One region of the Mesorhizobium sp. WSM4845 genome, then DNA from elsewhere that is predicted to be linked to it. Evidence: predicted binding sites of a transcription regulator. Region 1 holds the regulator's gene; each other region holds the start of a gene.
What was found. Region 1 encodes PhoB, which activates phosphate uptake and scavenging genes when phosphate is short. Its sites were predicted from a motif close to TGTCATNNANCTGTCAT; they were not measured.
Positions count from the first base shown of each region.

Region 2: the regulator PhoB is predicted to act here: its motif matches at 2,377-2,393, upstream of olsB (l-ornithine N(alpha)-acyltransferase).
Region 3: the regulator PhoB is predicted to act here: its motif matches at 2,556-2,572, upstream of AC0L2C_RS23160 (esterase-like activity of phytase family protein).
Region 4: the regulator PhoB is predicted to act here: its motif matches at 2,290-2,306, upstream of AC0L2C_RS19910 (RNA degradosome polyphosphate kinase).

Region 1 is NZ_JBVVQA010000014.1:80,873-85,438, reverse strand. Features, by position in the region: gene pstA (phosphate ABC transporter permease PstA) at 1-449, shown strand, start outside; gene pstB (phosphate ABC transporter ATP-binding protein PstB) at 462-1,277, shown strand; gene phoU (phosphate signaling complex protein PhoU) at 1,313-2,020, shown strand; gene phoB (phosphate regulon transcriptional regulator PhoB) at 2,037-2,726, shown strand; gene AC0L2C_RS17455 (hypothetical protein) at 2,906-3,157, shown strand; gene AC0L2C_RS17450 (hypothetical protein) at 3,300-3,683, shown strand; gene AC0L2C_RS17445 (ROK family protein) at 3,919-4,566, opposite strand, start outside.
Region 2 is NZ_JBVVQA010000009.1:119,902-124,467, reverse strand. Features, by position in the region: gene AC0L2C_RS13125 (response regulator) at 1-2,279, shown strand, start outside; gene olsB (l-ornithine N(alpha)-acyltransferase) at 2,457-3,332, shown strand; gene AC0L2C_RS13115 (trimeric intracellular cation channel family protein) at 3,426-4,058, opposite strand; gene grpE (nucleotide exchange factor GrpE) at 4,178-4,566, opposite strand, start outside.
Region 3 is NZ_JBVVQA010000022.1:68,810-73,375, forward strand. Features, by position in the region: gene AC0L2C_RS23140 (alpha/beta fold hydrolase) at 1-297, shown strand, start outside; gene AC0L2C_RS23145 (GFA family protein) at 486-884, shown strand; gene AC0L2C_RS23150 (hypothetical protein) at 1,006-1,254, shown strand; gene AC0L2C_RS23155 (glycoside hydrolase family 25 protein) at 1,474-2,481, shown strand; gene AC0L2C_RS23160 (esterase-like activity of phytase family protein) at 2,632-4,566, shown strand, end outside.
Region 4 is NZ_JBVVQA010000017.1:75,717-80,282, forward strand. Features, by position in the region: gene AC0L2C_RS19895 (TIGR02117 family protein) at 1-424, shown strand, start outside; gene AC0L2C_RS19900 (FAD-dependent monooxygenase) at 663-1,889, opposite strand; gene AC0L2C_RS19905 (zinc-finger domain-containing protein) at 1,905-2,150, opposite strand; gene AC0L2C_RS19910 (RNA degradosome polyphosphate kinase) at 2,468-4,566, shown strand, end outside.

The sequences.
Region 1 (4,566 bases):
CAGCCCCGGTGGTCGGCGGCATGGTGCTGGCGCTGATGACCCTGCCGATCATCATTATCGCCTCGCGCGCTTCGCTGCGCGCCGTGCCGCCTTCGATCCGCGAGGCGGCGCTTGGCATCGGAGCGTCCAAGGTCCAGACCGTATTCCATCACGTCCTGCCACTGGCGATGCCGGGCATCATGACCGGCACCATCCTCGGAATGGCGCATGCGCTCGGCGAAACCGCGCCGTTGCTGATGATCGGCATGGTCGCCTTCATCGTCGACATTCCCGGCGGCTTCACCGATCCCGCGACGATCCTGCCGGTGCAGATTTTCATGTGGGCGGATTTCCCGGAAGCGGGGTTCCAGCAGAAGACTTCGGCGGCGATTTTGATTTTGCTGGTGTTTTTGGTCATCATGAATGCCATCGCGGTGATACTGCGCAGGCGCTTCGAGCGGCGCTGGTAAGGAGTAGAGGATATGAACATCATGACGGAAGCCGGCGTCGAGCAGAAACTGAGCAGCGCAACCAACGCCCCTTCGATCAAGATGAAGGGCGAAAAGGTCTCTGTTCACTACGGCGAGAAGCGAGCTCTGTTCGACGTCGATCTCGATGTCCGCGAGCATCAGGTGACGGCGTTGATCGGGCCATCGGGCTGCGGCAAGTCGACGTTCCTGCGTTGCCTGAACCGAATGAACGACACCATCGATATCGCGCGGGTGAGCGGCAAGATCACGCTCGACGGCGAGGACGTCTACGATCCGAAAATCGATGTCGTCGAGCTGCGAGCTCGCGTCGGCATGGTATTCCAGAAGCCGAACCCGTTTCCGAAGTCGATCTACGAAAACGTCGCCTACGGTCCGCGCATCCACGGCCTGGCCAGGAGCAAGGCCGAGTTGGACGGCATCGTCGAATCGAGCCTGAAGAAGGCCGGCCTGTTTAACGAGGTCAAGGATCGCCTACTCGAGTCGGGAACCGGTCTGTCCGGCGGACAGCAGCAGCGTCTTTGCATTGCGCGCGCCATCGCCGTGTCGCCGGAAGTGATCCTGATGGACGAGCCCTGTTCGGCGCTCGATCCAATCGCCACCGCCCGCGTCGAGGAACTGATCGACGAACTGCGCCAGAATTATACGATCGTCATCGTCACCCATTCGATGCAGCAGGCGGCGCGCGTGTCGCAACGCACGGCGATGTTCCATCTCGGGTATCTGGTCGAGGAGGGCGCGACCGACAAGATGTTCACCAACCCCGACGACAAGCGCACCCAGGACTACATCACCGGCCGGTTCGGCTGAGCGGTCCGGCGAATTTCGAACACGAGGACAGCACCATGGGTGAACACACCGTCGCATCTTTCGACGAGGAACTGGAGCACATCGACCGGCTGATCCGCGACATGGACGAGCTCGCCGCCGCAATGGTCGCGGCCTCGATCCGCGCGTTGCTTGCGTCGGACAATGCGATGGCGCAGCGCGTCGTCTCGGACGACGCCATCATGGATGCGCGGCAGCGCGAACTCGACGACAGCGCCATCACGCTGATCGCCAAACGGCAGCCGATGGCGCAGGATCTGCGCGCCGTGGTTGGCGCAATCCGCATGGCCGGCGATCTCGAGCGCATCGGCGATCTGGCCAAGAACATAGCCAAGCGGGTCAGCGCAGTCGGGCAGAGCGCGACGCCGCGGAATCTGTCGCACGGTATCGATGCGATGGCGGATCTCGTTCTTGTGCAGCTGCGCGGCGTGGTTGAGCACTATGTGTCGCGCGATGCCGGCGCGTTGAAGGAACTGCGCGCCGACGACCAGAAGATCGACGTGAAATACACGGCGGTTTTTCGCGAGCTCCTGACCTACATGATGGAGGACCCACGCAACATCACCGCCTGCACGCACCTTCTGTTCTGCGCCAAGAATCTCGAGCGTATCGGCGATCATGTCACCAACATCGCCGAAAACGCCTATTTTGTCGTGACCGGGCAGCAATTGCCGGCGGATCGCCCGAAGCTCGACGAAACGACGATGTCGGCGCTGGCGACATGACAGGAGTAACCGGCCGATGATCGCGCCGCGCATCATGGTGGTGGAGGATGAAGAGCCGCTGGGCGTCCTCCTCCGTTACAATCTTGAATCCGAAGGCTATCAGGTCGAGGTGGTGACGCGCGGCGACGAGGCCGAAATCCGGCTGCAGGAAAACGTGCCCGATCTTTTGGTGCTCGACTGGATGGTGCCGGCGGTTTCCGGCATCGAGCTTTGCCGGCGCCTTCGGGTGCGCCCCGAAACCGAGCGGCTGCCGATCATCATGCTGACCGCGCGCGGCGAGGAGAGCGACCGGGTGCGCGGCCTTTCGACCGGAGCCGACGACTATCTGGTCAAGCCGTTCTCGACACCGGAATTCATGGCCAGAGTCAAGGCGCTGCTGCGCCGCGCCAAGCCCGAAGTGCTGTCCAGCGTGCTCAAGGTCGGCGACATCATGCTCGATCGTGAATCGCACAGGGTCTATCGCAAGAAGAGCGAGATCCGGCTCGGGCCGACCGAATTCCGGCTGCTCGAATTCATGATGCGCCACCCCGGCCGGGTCTTCTCGCGCAGCCAGTTGCTCGACAATGTCTGGGGCGAGACGATCTACATCGACGAGCGCACGGTGGACGTCCATGTCGGCCGGTTGCGCAAGGCGGTCAACAATGGTCGCATGCCCGATGTCATCCGCACCATCCGCGGCGCGGGCTATGCGATCAGGGAAGACTAGGTCGTGAACTCATAAATTCGGCATGACCGGCATGGGTGGAAAGCGGAACCGCGGCGACATACAGTAGTGGCCATGATGGTCCGCAAGCCGAGCCTCATCGAAATGGCAGTCCTAGCATCTCTTTGCGTTTTCCTCCTGTTGCTCGTCCTTGACTATCTCGAAGCTTCGAAGGCGGCCGCATGCTGGCCACCACCGGCTGCGCAGCGGTGCTATCCTTGGGGAATGACGGAGGGACCGAGGAGGGCGGCTCCTGGAACTATGCGAACAAGGAAATCTATCTGAGATCAGCATTGGTCCGGGTTGGTATCCCCGCAATGGCTATTTTGTCGCCCTTCGCTATGCGGGGTATTTGGACCGGACTGGTTGCCATCGCTATCATACTTGCCGCAGGATTCTACAGCGCGGAATGGATGACCGGGTTCTTGCTATAGCGACCTCCTAGCGAGATCAGATTCCGCCTCAATATGAAAGCCTCAGTCGGAAAGCGATCCATTGCGGACGCTTTCCGACTTGGAATACCTTCCCTTCGCAATCATCCTAATCACAAAGGCAACTTGCACCGGTGGAGTTCGGATGACGCGAGGTTTAATTCTTCTTGCATGGATTGTCGTCGGAGCGTGGACTAGTTCGGCATTAGCTCAAGATGCCACCGAGAAAACCTTTCCCCACGACATCACGCTTAGCGATGTAGCTCCCTTGAAGCTTGCAATCCGGAAGCACCTTGCCATCTCGACGGAACCAATAGTGTGGATCGCGATGGCTCGCATAGGAGAAAGTGGGGGTGTCTACCTTTGTGGGCTTACGAATGGTGGCAGCGTGTCGACCTCCATTCTCTTCTTTGCGCATAAGACAGATGGGGCTGTCGAAGTCGAAGAAATTGATAGTGACTCCAAAATCGATGGCAGGGCCAAAAAGCTTTGCGACACTCACGGCTTCCGCACCCCTATCCCCGGCTGAACCTCCGCAACCTTTAAGGACAGCTTCCCATTTCACCCATCTTGGTCATCCCCGCATTTATGAGTTCACGGCCTAGCTGATGGTTCAGGTGATGCCGGCCTGCGAACGGCTGATACCTGCGCTTCCGGTGCTGACGTACCCAAAAGTACGCTCCGCTCCGGTTCTCGGAACCCACCATTCTCGACTCGGCCTGACCTGAATCTCAACACACCCCAAGTCGCGACCCGGGAATCCTTCAAGCCACGTTCTTTCCGACCGAGCCGGCTCGTGCCTGGATGCTCGGCGCGAAAATCTCCTGGTCGACGAAGCTTAGCGCCCGCATGGCGCAGCCTTCGCGGATCAGCGGCAACTCGTTCGGCTCGGTGTCGAAGGAAATCGAACCCGAATGCTGGCCGCCGGCGGTCTGGGCGATAGCCTCGCGCAGCGCCGGCTCGATCAGGTCGAAGGCGGCAGCGCTGGCGCCGACCATGGCCACGGGCGCCGGATCGATCAGCGCGAACAGGCTGCCGAGCCCGAAGCCGAGCGCCTCGCCGGCCTTGCGGTAGGCTTCGCGCTCCGGTCCGTCCATCTCGCGCGCCCGGGCCGCCAGTGCCCGCATCTCGGCGTCGCTGACATCGGCGACCGGCTCGGCGTTTTCGCTCAATTGCCTTGCATTGCGCCAGATGGCGTAGTTGCCGGCATAAGCCTCGACGCAGCCGCGCCGCCCGCAGCGGCAAAGCGCGCCGCCCGGCCGATGGATCATGTGGCCGAATTCGCCGCCCGAGGAGTGGGTGCCGGTGAACAGCTCGCCCTTCAGCACCAGCCCCATACCGATGCCGTGCGAGAGCAGGATGGCGATGAAATCGTCGCGGTAGCGATCCGGGTGGCGCCAGCGCAGCGCCAC
Region 2 (4,566 bases), on a different contig from region 1:
AATCCGGCATCAGAGAAACAGAGAGCGCCGAAAACGTCGACGGGATCGGCCCGGAGGCGCCAAGCCGGCAGCATATCGCGGCGCCGCCACTGGCGCCTGAATTGCCCGCCGCCAATCGCGAAGGCCTGCCGTTCCTGATGCTCGTCGCCATCGTCGTGCTGGCGGGCCTGTCGCATCTGACCGGCGCGCCGATCTTCATCACCGTCGGGCTTTTGGCGACTGGCATGGCAGGCCTTGCCGTGCATCTGCGTGCCAGGCGCACGGCGCGTCGCACGGTTGCGCTGCTTGGCGAGACTGCAGCGCGCAGCCGCGCCGAGGTTGAGAGCCTGGCCGACCGCGTGTGGGAGATGCAGGAGAGCGAGGAACGCTTTCGCGGGCTGATCGACGCGCTTGGCGATCTCGTCGTCCATCGCGACCGTGACGGCCACATCGTCTATGCCAACAAGGTTTTCGCCGAGCTTGTTGGAGCCGACCAGCGCGACCTTGCCGGCAAGGCCCTGGCCGACCTCGGCATCGACGTCGGCATCGTTCCCGATGCCGCTTTTTCCGATCATGAATGCCTGAGCTCCACCGACGTCGCCATTAGAACACCGAGCGGCCCGCGCTGGTTCTCATGGATCGAACTGTCCGTGCGCGACAAGGAGAGCGGTGCCGTCTCGCATCGCGCCATCGCCCGCGACATTACCGCCCGCAAGCACGCCGAAACGTCGCTGATCACCGCCCGCGAGCGAGCCGAATATGCAAGTCAGGCCAAATCGCGCTTTCTCGCCACCGTCAGCCACGAGATCCGCACGCCGATGAACGGCATCATGGGCATGGCCAAGCTGCTGGCGGACACCGGGCTCTCGCCGCAACAACGGACCTATGTCGGCGCCATCTCGACCTCGGCCAGCGCGCTGCTGGCGCTGATCGAGGACCTGCTCGACTATTCCAAGATCGAGGCCGGCCGCTTCGATCCCGAACCGCAGCCAATGTCGGTGCGCGAGATCGCCGACAACATCGTGGAACTCCTGGCGGCGCGTGCCTTCGCCAAGAACATCGGCCTTGGCTGCCATGTCGAACCCGACGTGCCGCAGATGATATCAGCCGATCCTGGAAGAGTCAGGCAGGTGCTGCTCAACCTCATCGGCAACGCCATCAAGTTCACCGACAGCGGCGGCGTGTTGGTGAGCATCGCTCGTGCCCGCACCGAAACCACCGACCGCATAGGCTTCACCGTCACCGACACCGGTCCCGGCCTGCACGAGGACGACCTGGAGCGCATCTTCGAGGAATTCGAACAGGCTGACGGCACGTCGACTCGCGCGCATGGCGGCGCCGGGCTCGGTCTTGCCATCTCCAGGCGCTTGGTGATCGCCATGGGCGGCACGATCTCGGTGTCGAGCCAGCTCGGCCAGGGTTCGGAATTCGTCTTCGAAATCCCTGCAATATCGGCCACCGAGCCGCCGCAGAGCCGTCGGGATGTGCTGTCAGGGCGGCGCGCCGTGATCCTGTCGAAGAACGCCATCGAGACCGACGCCATCGCCCGCACCATCCGCGCCAATGGCGGCAAGGTCGATCTGGCCACCACCGCCGCCCAGGCAGCGTCCTTCGCCGAAGGCTGCGACGCGCTTTTGGTCGATGCGGCCATGGAGGAAGGCGACGGCAGGTTGCTCAAGCGCCTTCGCCAGAGCGGCTTTGCCGATTGCGAGGCGATCACACTGATCGCGCCAACCGACCGCGGCATGCTGGGCGAGTTCCGCGCCAGCGGCTACGCCACCTTTCTGGCAAGGCCGGTGCGTGGCGAAACGTTGCTTCGCGTGCTTTTGACCAGCAGCGTGCCTGCCCTCACCCAGCCGCAGCCGGAAAAGCGCGGCGCACCAACCGCCCGCGCCATTGGCGGCCGGCGGCGGGGCCTGTCCGTGCTGATCGCCGAGGATAACGACATCAACGCCATGCTTGCCCGTGCCACGCTGCTAAAGGCCGGGCATCGCGTGAAACTGGTCGGCAACGGCAAGGCCGCCGTCGAGGCCATCACCGGCACCGACCACAAGTACCGCTTCGACGTGGTGCTGATGGACCTGCACATGCCTGTCATGGACGGGCTGGACGCGATCGCCGCCATCCGCCGGCACGAGGAGGAAACCGCCGTGTCGCCGGTTCCGATCATGGTGCTGTCGGCGGACAGTCAGGAAACGACCCGCCACGCAGTGCTCGCCCATGGCGCCAGCGGCTTCGTCACCAAGCCGCTCGACCCCGACGCGCTTGTCCATGCGGTCGAGGGTCACGTGGCCGCTTGATCCGCCGGCTGTCCTTGCCTGGCTTACCTGCAGAACATAGCCGGTTGAAGGGTTGACCAGCCGACGAAGTATTGCCGGCAGGGCCGTATCACGGTACTGTCACAATCCTGTTGCACCTACGCCGTATCCCCGTGCCAAGAGGGATGGCTCGAAGGAGAATCACTCGTGCATACAGTTATGCCGGAATGTGACGCTCGGCCGAACGCCAGGGGTGCTTTGCTCACCGGGCGCAACGTCGATGCTGTCATAAAAGGCGAAGCGCTTGGCCGTATCGGCAACCTCGAAGTGCGGCTCGCACGCAACGAGGCCGAGATCGCCGCCGCGCAGGAAGTGCGCTACCGGGTGTTCTATGACGAGCTCGGCGCCAGGAAAACCCTGTTTCAGGTGCAGGACCGCCGCGACGCCGACCATTTTGATCCGCTCTGTGATCATCTGCTCGTCTTCGACACCTCGCTGTCCGGTCCCGAGCATCGCCGCATTGTCGGCACCTACCGCCTGTTGCGGCAGGAGATCGCGGCAGCGGCCGGCGGCTTCTATTCCGAGGGCGAGTTTGAGCTGACCAATCTTATGGCCCGCCATCCCGGCCAGCGTTTCCTCGAGCTCGGCCGCTCCTGCGTCTTGCCGGAATACCGCTCGAAGCGCACCATCGAGGCGCTCTGGCAAGGTATCTGGGCCTATATCAACCATTATGGGATCGGCGTGATGACCGGTTGCGCCTCGTTCCCCGGCACCGTGCCGGCGGCACACGCCGAAGCGCTGACCTATCTCGCCCATCACTGCCGGACGAATTCGGCCTGGGACGTGCGCGCCGTCGCCGGCCGCTACTGTTCCATGGATTTGATGCCGATCGAGGCGGTCAACGCCAAGGCCGCGATCGCGGCGATGCCGCCGCTGGTCAAGGGCTATCTGCGCGTCGGCGCGCGCATCGGCGACGGCTGCGTCATCGACCGCGAATTCTCGACGGTCGACGTGTTCGTGGTGATGCCGGTCAAGGAGATCGGCGCCCGCTACGTCAGCTATTATGGCGGGGAAGCCCAGCGCTTCGCCGCCTGAGATTCCAATGAATAGCGAATAGGGAGTAGCGAGTAGCGGGAGTTCCGCCAATTCGCTGCGGATCGTTCTCCCTATTCGCTACTCGCCCTCATTTCACGGAATATCTTCCGGCCGCCGGCCGGGCCGGCTCTTGTAGGACGGAAAGGCCCAGCCGAACTTAAGCGCGCCGCCACGCACGCAGAAAGCGGCTATGAAGCCCACCAGGCCCGAGGCGAGCGGCGGCAGTCCGGCGAGATCGCCTGTTGTAAACAGGATGGCGCCCGCAAGGGCGGCGGTGACATAGATTTCTGGTCTCAAGAGCACCGAAGCCTCACCGGCCAGCAGGTCGCGCAAGATCCCGCCGAACGTGGCGGTGAGCACGCCGGTAACAACGGACACGACCGGCGAGCCGGTGATGGCCAGGCCCTTGGCGGCACCCATCACCGAAAACGCGGCGAGGCCGACGGCGTCGAGCCAGAGCAGTAATTTCCAGCGGGATTCGAGACGGTGCGCCCCGAAAAAGACAAGCATCGCCACCACCGCGCAGATCAGCACATAGCCAGAGTTGGTAACCCAGAAGACCGGCAGATTGAGGATGACGTCACGAAACGTGCCACCGCCGATGCCGGTGACGCTGGCCAGGAACAAAAAGCCGATGATGTCGAGTTGCTTGCGCGAAGCGGCCAGCGCACCGGTCGCCGCGAAGACGGCGACACCGGCATAGTCGAGAAGCTCGATCGGGTTCAAGGGCATAGCGGAGTAGGAGAGCGGGTGAATAGGGATGTATGAATAGCACGAAGCCGTACGATTGGTACGGCTCCTTTACCCTACTGCCCCTACTGCTCCTACTGCCCTATTCCCTTAACTTACGCATCCTTCTCAGCTTGCTCATTCACCGGCCCTGGCTCGACCGGCGCTTCGCTTGCCACATGCTTGGGACCGCCCTTGGCAACGCCGACCATGGCCGGCCGCAACACCCGCTCACCGATCGAATAGCCTGGCTGCACGACCTGGACCACCGTGTTGGCCGGCACCTCCGGATTGGGCACCTCGAACATCGCCTGATGGAAATTCGGGTCGAATTTCTCGCCTTCCGGCTCGAGCTTCTTCACTCCGTGCCGCTCGAGCGCCGATAGCATGGCGCGCTCGGTGAGCTCGACGCCCTCGATCAGTGACTTCAAACCGGCATCACCCGACGCCTTGGACTCAGCCGGGATCGCATCCAGTGCGCGGCGCAGATTGTCCGATACCGACA
Region 3 (4,566 bases), on a different contig from region 1:
GACTACGACTACTCCGCCGACGTGGCGAAGCTGAAGATGCCGGTCATGCTGATATTTGGCGACAGCGACATGTACCGGCCCGAGCATGAGATCAAGTTCTATCAGATGCTCGGCGGCGGGTTGAAGGACGCCGGCTGGATGCGCGAGAACCTGTCGCAGAACCGCTTGGCCATCCTGCCGAACCGCACCCACTACGACGTGTTTTTCGCGCCGGAACTGGTGGCCGCCGCACTGCCCTTCCTCAATGACGAGACCAAGGTCAAGACCTGGGACGAGGTCATCAGCGAAACGGAATAACCACCTGACAACGGCCTGTCCGGCCCATATCCCGCGAGATGGCCGGCGACGCTCGTTGCGCATCGCGCCTGATCGTACATTCGGCCTGCCGCATCACGCCAACAGATGGCGCCATCAAAGCTTTTCAATTGACGCTCCTATCCCGGCAGCTACCTTCCTGCCAATCTTCAGAAAGACGGGCTAAGGCAATGGCGAGATATCAGGGTGGCTGCCTGTGCGGGGCAGTGCGCTACCGCACTGAGGCCGCGCCGATCAACGAGCGCGTCTGCCATTGCCGGCTTTGCCAGAAGGCGCTGGGCGCGGCCTTCAACGCCCGCGTGCTGTTCCGTATCGACGATGTGACCATTGACGGGCCGGTGGCGACGGTGAATTCCTCGCCCGATCTCAAGCGCGGCTTCTGCCCGGGCTGCGGCACGACGATGTTTTCCCGGCGCGACTCCGCCGGCATCATCGGCATCACCTCCGGCTCGCTCGACGATCCTTCCATGTTCAAACCGCAGATGCATATCTGGACCGCCTCGAAGCAGCCTTGGGTGCAACTCGACGACGAACTGCCGCAATATGAAGGCGCCCCCCCGCCCAACTGAGGCGCAGGGCGTGCCCAAATTTTTTTCGTCCGGGACACGAGATAGTCGGCAAAGCGTCATTGGCGAGCCATCATTGCCGCCTATCTATTGCCTGCGGGTCGGCAGTCGAAGGAGGCGACGGATGAATGACAGAATTAACACCCTGGATGAGCTTTTGAGCGATCCGATGGTCAAGCTGGTGATGGAGCGTGACCGCGTGCAGCCGGCCGAGCTTCGCTCGCTGCTTGAAGAAAAGGTTCGCCGGGATGACGATGCGTCGGTCAATCCCGTCACCGATCGCCCAAACTCCAATCGCCTTGGCACCGACCGCTCCGTCCCGCCCGCTCATATGGTAGCCGAGAGCTGCCACAAGCTATGGTTGTGCGGCTAAGCAGCGGCCTGTAGGCGTCGGCGATCCTTCGCGCGCCTTCGGTCCTGCGGCGTTTCCAGGCTCTCACCGCTACGGTGATAGAGCGAGCGCCTTACCCAGCCCCTCTGCCCTAACAATTTGATTCAAACTTTGTTGGTAATTTCTTGTTAGTAATCCGGACTGGTTTGTCCGGCGGCGTTGTCTTGCCCTCGGTCTGTTGTGTTCTGCGTACAGGTCCAGATGCGGTTATCAGGCGTCGTCATCTTCTCGATCGCGTCACTTTGCCTTGCCGGCTGCACGTCCACGTCCGGCGTCGACGCGCTGCAAGTGCCGTCCAGCGAGACGACCAGTTCGGTTGTGCGGCCGGTGGCGTCGGTCGGCGCTGCCGATGTCGAACCCGACTTCGTGCAGGAGGAGGCGACGGAGCAGACTGTGGCGATGGCCACTCCGGAGCCTGCCGAAAGCATCGAGCCACCCCTCGAGCCGATTGCCCTGGTGGCGCCGAAGCGGCTGGCACGGGCAGCACCGATGCTCGCCGAGCCGGTCCAGCGCTATCGTTTCCGCGACGCCAAGCCGATCAATTTCGGCAGGGCATCGCCCAGGCACCTCGCCGTTCACGGCGTCGACGTCTCGCGCTGGCAAGGCAACGTGAACTGGGCGAAGCTGCGCGCGCAGGGCGCGAACTTCGCCTACATCAAGGCGACCGACGGCGGCGATCACCTCGACCCGATGTTCAGGAAGAACTGGCGCAATGCCGACGCCGCCGGCCTCAAGCGCGGCGCCTATCACTTCTTCTACTGGTGCCGCACCGCTAGTGAGCAGGCTGACTGGTTCATCCGCAACGTGCCGAGGGTCGAGGGCGCCTTGCCGCCGGTGATCGATGTCGAGTGGAACGGCGAATCCAGCTGCAAGCGGCGGCCGTCGCGGCAAAAGGTGCTGGAGAAGATGCAGGTCTTCATGGACAAGCTCGAGCGCCACTACGGCCAGCGGCCCATCATCTACACCGCGCCTGATTTCTACCGCGACAATCTCAAAGGCGCATTTCTGGACTATCCATTCTGGCTGCGCGCGGTGGCACAGCACCCGTCAAAGGTCTATCCCGGCCGCAAATGGGTGTTCTGGCAGTATTCCGGCTCCGGCCTGTCGCATGGGGTGAGGGGCCGCATCGACCTCAACGTCTTCCACGGCGACGAGAGAGCCTGGCGGAACTGGGCTGGCGGGCGGCAGATGGTGGCCGAGGCGGAGTAGGCGGCCGAGGAAAGCGCCCATTCGCAGGCCAGCATGAGGTGAATATTGACGGACCTGGCCGCCTGTCGCGGAAGTGTCATCGATCCGTCATCGCATTGAAATGTCGTTCCCGCAATCAGGTGGCTTCCATTCGAACAGGAGACGCCACCCGTGCCCCGCCATTCCGCGCTTTTCGTCCTGACGGCAGCGCTTGCTGCCTCGGTTTCGCTGCCGGCCCATGCCGACATGATGTTCAACCGGGTCGCGAGCTTCGCAGTCGCCGGTAACCTGCCGGGAATCGTCGAGAACACCACGCCGACTTCGTCCGAGATCATCACGGTGAGCGAAGACGGCATGACGCTGGTTTATTCCGATAGCCCGCTCGGTGCTGTCGGCTTCATCGACATCGCCGATCCCAAGGCGCCCAAGGCCGGCGGCATCGTCAAGATAGCAGGCGAGCCGACCTCGGTTGTGGTCATCGGCGGCAAGGTGCTGGCCGGCGTCAACACGTCGGAAAGCAAAGCCAGGCCTTCGGGCAACCTCACCGTTATCGACCTTGCCTCCAAGGCGATCGAAAGCACTTGCGACCTCGGCGGCCAACCGGACTCGCTGGCGTTCAGCAAGGACGGCAAGTTTTTGGCCATCGCCATCGAGAACGAGCGCGACGAGGATCTGAACGACGGAGAAATTCCGCAGATGCCGGCGGGCGACCTCAGGATTTTCACGCTTGCCGAAGGCCAGCCTGATTGCGCGACGATGAAGACCGTCAACCTGGCGGGCATTGCCGAAGTCGCTGGGGAAGATCCGGAGCCGGAATTCGTCGCCTTCAACGAGGCCGGCGAGATAGCGGTCACGCTGCAGGAAAACAACCACATCGCCATCGTCAACGCCGAAACCGTCGCAATCGTCACGCACTTTTCCGCAGGCTCTGCCACGCTGGACAAGATCGACACCAAGAAGAACGGTGCCTCGTCGTTCGATGGCAAGATCGAAAACGTCGCGCGCGAGCCCGACGCCGTGAAATGGCTCGACAACGACCGCCTCGTCGTTGCCAACGAAGGCGACTACAAGGGCGGCTCGCGCGGCTTCACGATCTTCAGCAAGAAGGGCGAGGTCCTCTACGAATCCGGTCCGTCGTTCGAGTACCAGGTCGCCAATGCCGGCCATTATCCCGACGACCGCAACAAGAAGGGCGTCGAGCCGGAAGGTCTCGAGACCGGCACGTTCGGCGAGGACAGGCTGATTTTCGTCGCTTCGGAGCGTGGCTCCGTTGTCGGCGTCTACAAGGACACGGGTGCGGAGCCAGGGTTCGTCCAGATCCTGCCGTCCGGCATCGGCCCCGAAGGCCTGGTCGCGATCCCGTCGCGCAATCTCTTGGTCACCGCCAACGAGGCAGACCTGGTCGAGGACGGGCTCGCCCGCTCGCACGTGATGATCTACGAGCGCTCCGAAGGCCCCGCCACTTACCCGATGATCACGGCAAAGCCCATGGCAGACGGCACGCCGCTCGGCTGGGGCGCGCTTTCGGCGCTCGCGGCCAGCGACGCTGCCGGCAAGCTGTTCGCTGCCTCGGACTCTTTCTACGCCAACGCGCCTTCGATCTTCGCGATCGATGCCACCCAGACGCCGGCGCTGATCAGCGGCAAGACCATCGTCACGCGTGATGGCCATCCTGCACAGAAGCTCGACATCGAGGGTCTTGTCGCCGACGGTGAAGGCGGCTTCTGGCTGGCCAATGAAGGCGATCCGGCAAAGCTCGTCCCGCACGCCATCCTGCGCGTCGACGACAAGGGCGTGATCAAGCAGGAAATCGGCTTCCCGACGGAACTGCTCGCCCACCAGAGCCGCTTCGGTCTCGAAGGCATCACCGCGATCGGCGAAGGCGACGACCTGACGCTGGTGATGGCTGTCCAGCGCGAATGGGCCGACGACCCCAAGGGCCAGGTCAAGCTCTTGGCCTACAAGCCCAAGGCCAAGGAATGGTCGGCGGTGCGCTACCCGCTCGAAGCGACCGAAGCTGGCTGGATGGGCCTGTCGGAGATCACCACGCATGACGGCAAGCTCTACATCCTCGAACGCGACAACCAGATCGGCGACCTGGCCAAG
Region 4 (4,566 bases), on a different contig from region 1:
CTACATCGTCTTCGGCTGGGGAGGCCGCGCCTTCTATCTGGAGACGCCGACCTGGTCGGAACTGAAGGCGGCGCCGGTGATGAAGGTGCTGACATTGGACGCATCGGTGATGCATGTCGATGTCGCCGGCAACATTGTCGAGCCGCACCCCGACGTCGCCGGCTTCGACATCAGCGAGCAGCGTTTTGCAGCGCTGCTCGACTTCATCGGGGCGAGTTTCCAGCAAGGGCCTAACGGTCCGATCCTGATCGAGAATGCCGCTTGTTCCAAGTTCGACCGCTTCTACGAAGCCAACGGCCATTTCAATGCGCTGGTTGGCTGCAACACCTGGACAGCGGCGGCTCTGCGTATCGCCGGCCTGCGGACAGGCTGGTGGAATCCGCTGCCGGCCTCACTCGACCTGTCGATGCGGATTTATAATTGATGCTCCGGGTAATCAGCGCCTCATTCCGGCGCGCCCCCTCTGTCCTGCCGGACATCTCCCCCACAAGGAGGCACAAGGAGGGAGATATTCAGTTTCGGCGCCGCGCTTCATCCTGCAACGTTGGAGATTGGCAAAAGCCGAGGTGACGGCCGATCTCCCCCCAAGTGGGGGAGATGCCAAGTTTTTGGCAAAGAGGGCAGGACAGAGGGGGGCGCTGTCCCGCCAACCGGTCGAGCTTTCATTGCCGATTGCTATCCGGCAGCCGCCAGCCATAAAGCCAGTCGAGATCGGCCGCGAGCTTTTCCGGCGAGCGCCACTTCAGGAACAGGTTGCGCGCGACGGCCACCGGCCCCGCTGCATGCCAGGTGAGCCGGTTGACCGCACCGCGGCGGGAGACCTTGGCGATGCGCGGGCGGCGCATCTTCTCCCAGGCGGCAAGCGCGCCCCACGGATCGGCGGGCGTGGCAGCGACAAAGCCGGCAAGGGTTGCGGCGTCCTCGATCGCCATCGCCGCCCCCTGCGCCGCGAACGGCGTCATTGCATGCGCCGCATCACCGATCAGGGCGATGCCGGCGGGCGTCGTCCATGGCTGTGCCTGGTCGACCGTATGGATCGGCCACGCGGTCCACGGGCCGGCATCCTCGGCAAGCCGGGCCAGCGCTGCCGCCGTGCCACGCATGGCGCCGAGGAGGATATTGGCGTCGGCGTGGCCCGACCAGCGCTCGGCGATGATCTCGCCCCTGGTGAAGGCAGCCAGGTTGAACGCCATGCCGTTGCTGACTGGATAGGCGACGAGGTGGAAGCCGGGATGCAGGAAGGTAGTCACGCAATTGGCGGCGCCGACCTCCGCGAGGGCTTCTCCTGCGACACTGTCTGCACTGATCGTAGCGCGCCAGGCAAGCTCGCCCGAAAACCGGCTTTTGGCCGCAAACCCGCCAAAAGCTCGAATCGCCGACCAGACGCCGTCGGCGCCGATCAGCAGAAAGCTGCCGGCTTCGACTGTCTTGCCGGCAATCTCGACTGTAGCCGTGGCATGGCGCGGTCCTGTGGCGATGCCGCCGACGCGCGCGCCGGTGACGAGACTGATGTCCGGCTGTTCGGCAAGGCGCGCCATCAGTGCGTCTTGCAGATCAGCCCGATGAGCGACGAGATAAGGCGCCTGCCAGCGCCTTTCGGCCGCTTCGCCAAGCGGCACCCGCGCCAGCTCACGCAGCGTGGCGGCGTCCTTGAGCACGACCGCTTCCGGCCGCACCGCCGCCGGCAACAGCCGGTCGAGCACGCCGAGCTGGCGAAGGATGCGCGTCGCGTTGGGTGAGAGCTGGATGCCGGCGCCGGCCGCTTCGAGGCGCGGCGCCTGTTCGAACAGCCGCACCAGATAGCCGCGCTCTGAAAACGCCAGTGCCGCGGTCAGTCCGGCGACGCCGGCTCCGGCGATAACGACCTGCCCGGACCGGGTGTCGTCCATCGGATGGTGTGCGCGTCAGGCGGCCTGGTGGATATAGAGGCATCCGGCAGGCTGCGTTTCCGTCGCCTTCAGCTTTGGCAAATAGCGATAAAGCGTCGAGCAATAGGGGCAGACCTTTTCATTGTCGTCGCCCATGTCGAGAAACACATGCGGATGGTCGAAAGGCGGGTTGGCGCCGGTGCACATGAATTCCTTGACGCCGATGTCAATCGCCGCATAACCCGCATCGTTCTGGAAATGGGGAATGGAACCGCCTGCCATCGTCGTCTCCTATATTTGCCGCATGACCCCGGATCATGTGCAAAATCAAAATTCCACCGCGTCCTTTGCGCGTCCACAGGACGCGCCGCGCTGTACCTGGATTGCATCTGGATCATAAGCAGTCTCTTTGCAAGATCGATGAAATCAAACTGTCGTAAAAGCCTGTCACAGGATAAGCTAAGCCGGTTAAGGCATGGCCCCCAAACCGAATTCGGTTTTGCTGGGGATCATGCGTAGCTTAAGTGGCGGGAGCGTCCTTTTGCGCGTCCGCAAAGACGCGCGACGCTGTGGCCAACGGGTGCGAAACGAGCAGGACCATGAACGAACTAAAGCCGGTGCAGAGCGAATTCACCACTGTCGAGGTGGCGACCCCAGAGGGCGGCAACCCGGACCGGTTCGTCAACCGCGAGTTTTCCTGGCTGCAATTCAACCGCCGCGTCCTCGAGGAATCGCTGAACGCCAACCATCCGCTGCTCGAGCGGGTCCGCTTCCTGTCGATTTCGGCCGCCAATCTCGACGAGTTCTTCATGGTCCGTGTCGCCGGTCTCGCCGGCCAGGTTCGCGAAGGCATCACGCTGAAGAGCGCGGACGGCCGCACCCCCGAACAACAGCTGGAACAATTGCTGCGCGAGGTCGAGCGCCTGCAGGAGGACCAGCAGAACAGCCTTTCCGCTCTGATGCTGCTGCTCGACAAGGAAGGCATCGAGAGCATCAGCCGCGATGGGCTGACCAAGGACGAGAAGACCTGGCTCGAGGATCATTTCCAGGAGCAGGTGTTTCCGGTGCTCACACCGCTGTCGATCGACCCGGCGCATCCGTTCCCGTTCATTCCCAATCTCGGCTTCTCGATGGCGCTGCAACTGCGCCACCGCAGGAATGGCGAGGAGATGAGCGCGCTGTTGCGTCTGCCCGTGGCGCTGAAGCGCTTCATCCGCTTGCCTGACCGCAAGCATCATGTCCGCTTCATTCCGCTGGAAGAAGCGGTCGGCCTCTATATCGGCAAGCTGTTCCCCGGCTACGAGGTCAAGGGCTCCGGTACGTTCCGCATCATCCGCGACAGTGACATCGAGGTCGAGGAGGAGTCGGAGGATCTCGTGCGCCTGTTCGAGACGGCGCTGAAACGTCGTCGTCGCGGCTCGGTCATCCGCATCGAATTCGACAAGCTGATGCCGGCCGAACTGCGCGAGTTCGTCGCCGGCGAGCTTGGCGTCTCGTCGAGCCGGATCAGCGTGCTCACTGGTCCGCTGGCGCTCAGCCAGATTTCCGAGATCGTCGCCATCGCCCGCGACGATCTCAAATTCAAGCCTTACAATCCGCGCTTTCCCGAACGCATCCGCGAGCACGGCGGCGACTGTTTCGCCGCCATCCGCGAGAAGGACATCATCGTTCATCACCCCTACGAATCCTTCGACGTGGTGGTGCAGTTCCTGCGCCAGGCGATGGCCGATCCGGAAGTGGTGGCGATCAAGCAGACGCTCTATCGCACCTCGAACGACAGCCCGATCGTGCGCGCTTTGGTCGACGCGGCGGAGGCCGGCAAGTCGGTGACCGCGCTGGTCGAGCTCAAGGCGCGTTTCGACGAGGAAGCCAACATCCGCTGGGCGCGCGACCTCGAGCGCGCCGGCGTTCAGGTCGTGTTCGGCTTCCTCGAACTGAAGACCCACGCGAAAATGTCGCTGGTGGTGCGGCGCGAGGACGGCAAGCTGCGCAACTATGTGCATCTCGGCACCGGCAACTACCATCCGGTCACCGCGCGCATCTACACCGACCTGTCCTTCTTCACCACCGCTCCGACAATCGCCCGCGATGTCGCCCAACTGTTCAATTTTATCACCGGCTACGCCGAGCCGACCGAGGAGATGCGGCTGGCCATCTCGCCGTTCACGCTGCGCAAGCGCATCCTCAAGCACATTTCGGACGAGATTGGCCATGCGCTGGAGGGCAGGCCGGCCCGCATCTGGATGAAGATGAATTCGCTGGTCGACCCGATCATCATCGACGCGCTCTATGACGCCAGCCGCGCCGGCGTCGAGATCGATCTCGTCGTGCGCGGCATCTGCTGCCTGAGGCCTCAAGTGCCGGGCCTGTCGGAAAACATAAGGGTAAAGTCGATCGTCGGCCGCTTCCTCGAGCACAGCCGAATCTATTGTTTCGGCAACGGCCATGGACTGCCGTCGGACGGGGCGATCGTCTACATCTCATCGGCCGATTTGATGCCGCGCAATCTCGACCGCCGCGTCGAAACCATGGTGCCGATCACCAATCCAACAGTGCATGAACAAGTCCTCGGCCAGATCATGCTGGGCAACATCATGGACAACCAGCAAAGTTTCGACGTATTGGCTGACGGAACCTCCCGGCGCGCCACGCTCGAGGAGGGCGAGGAACCGTTCAACGCGCAGGAATATTTCATGAC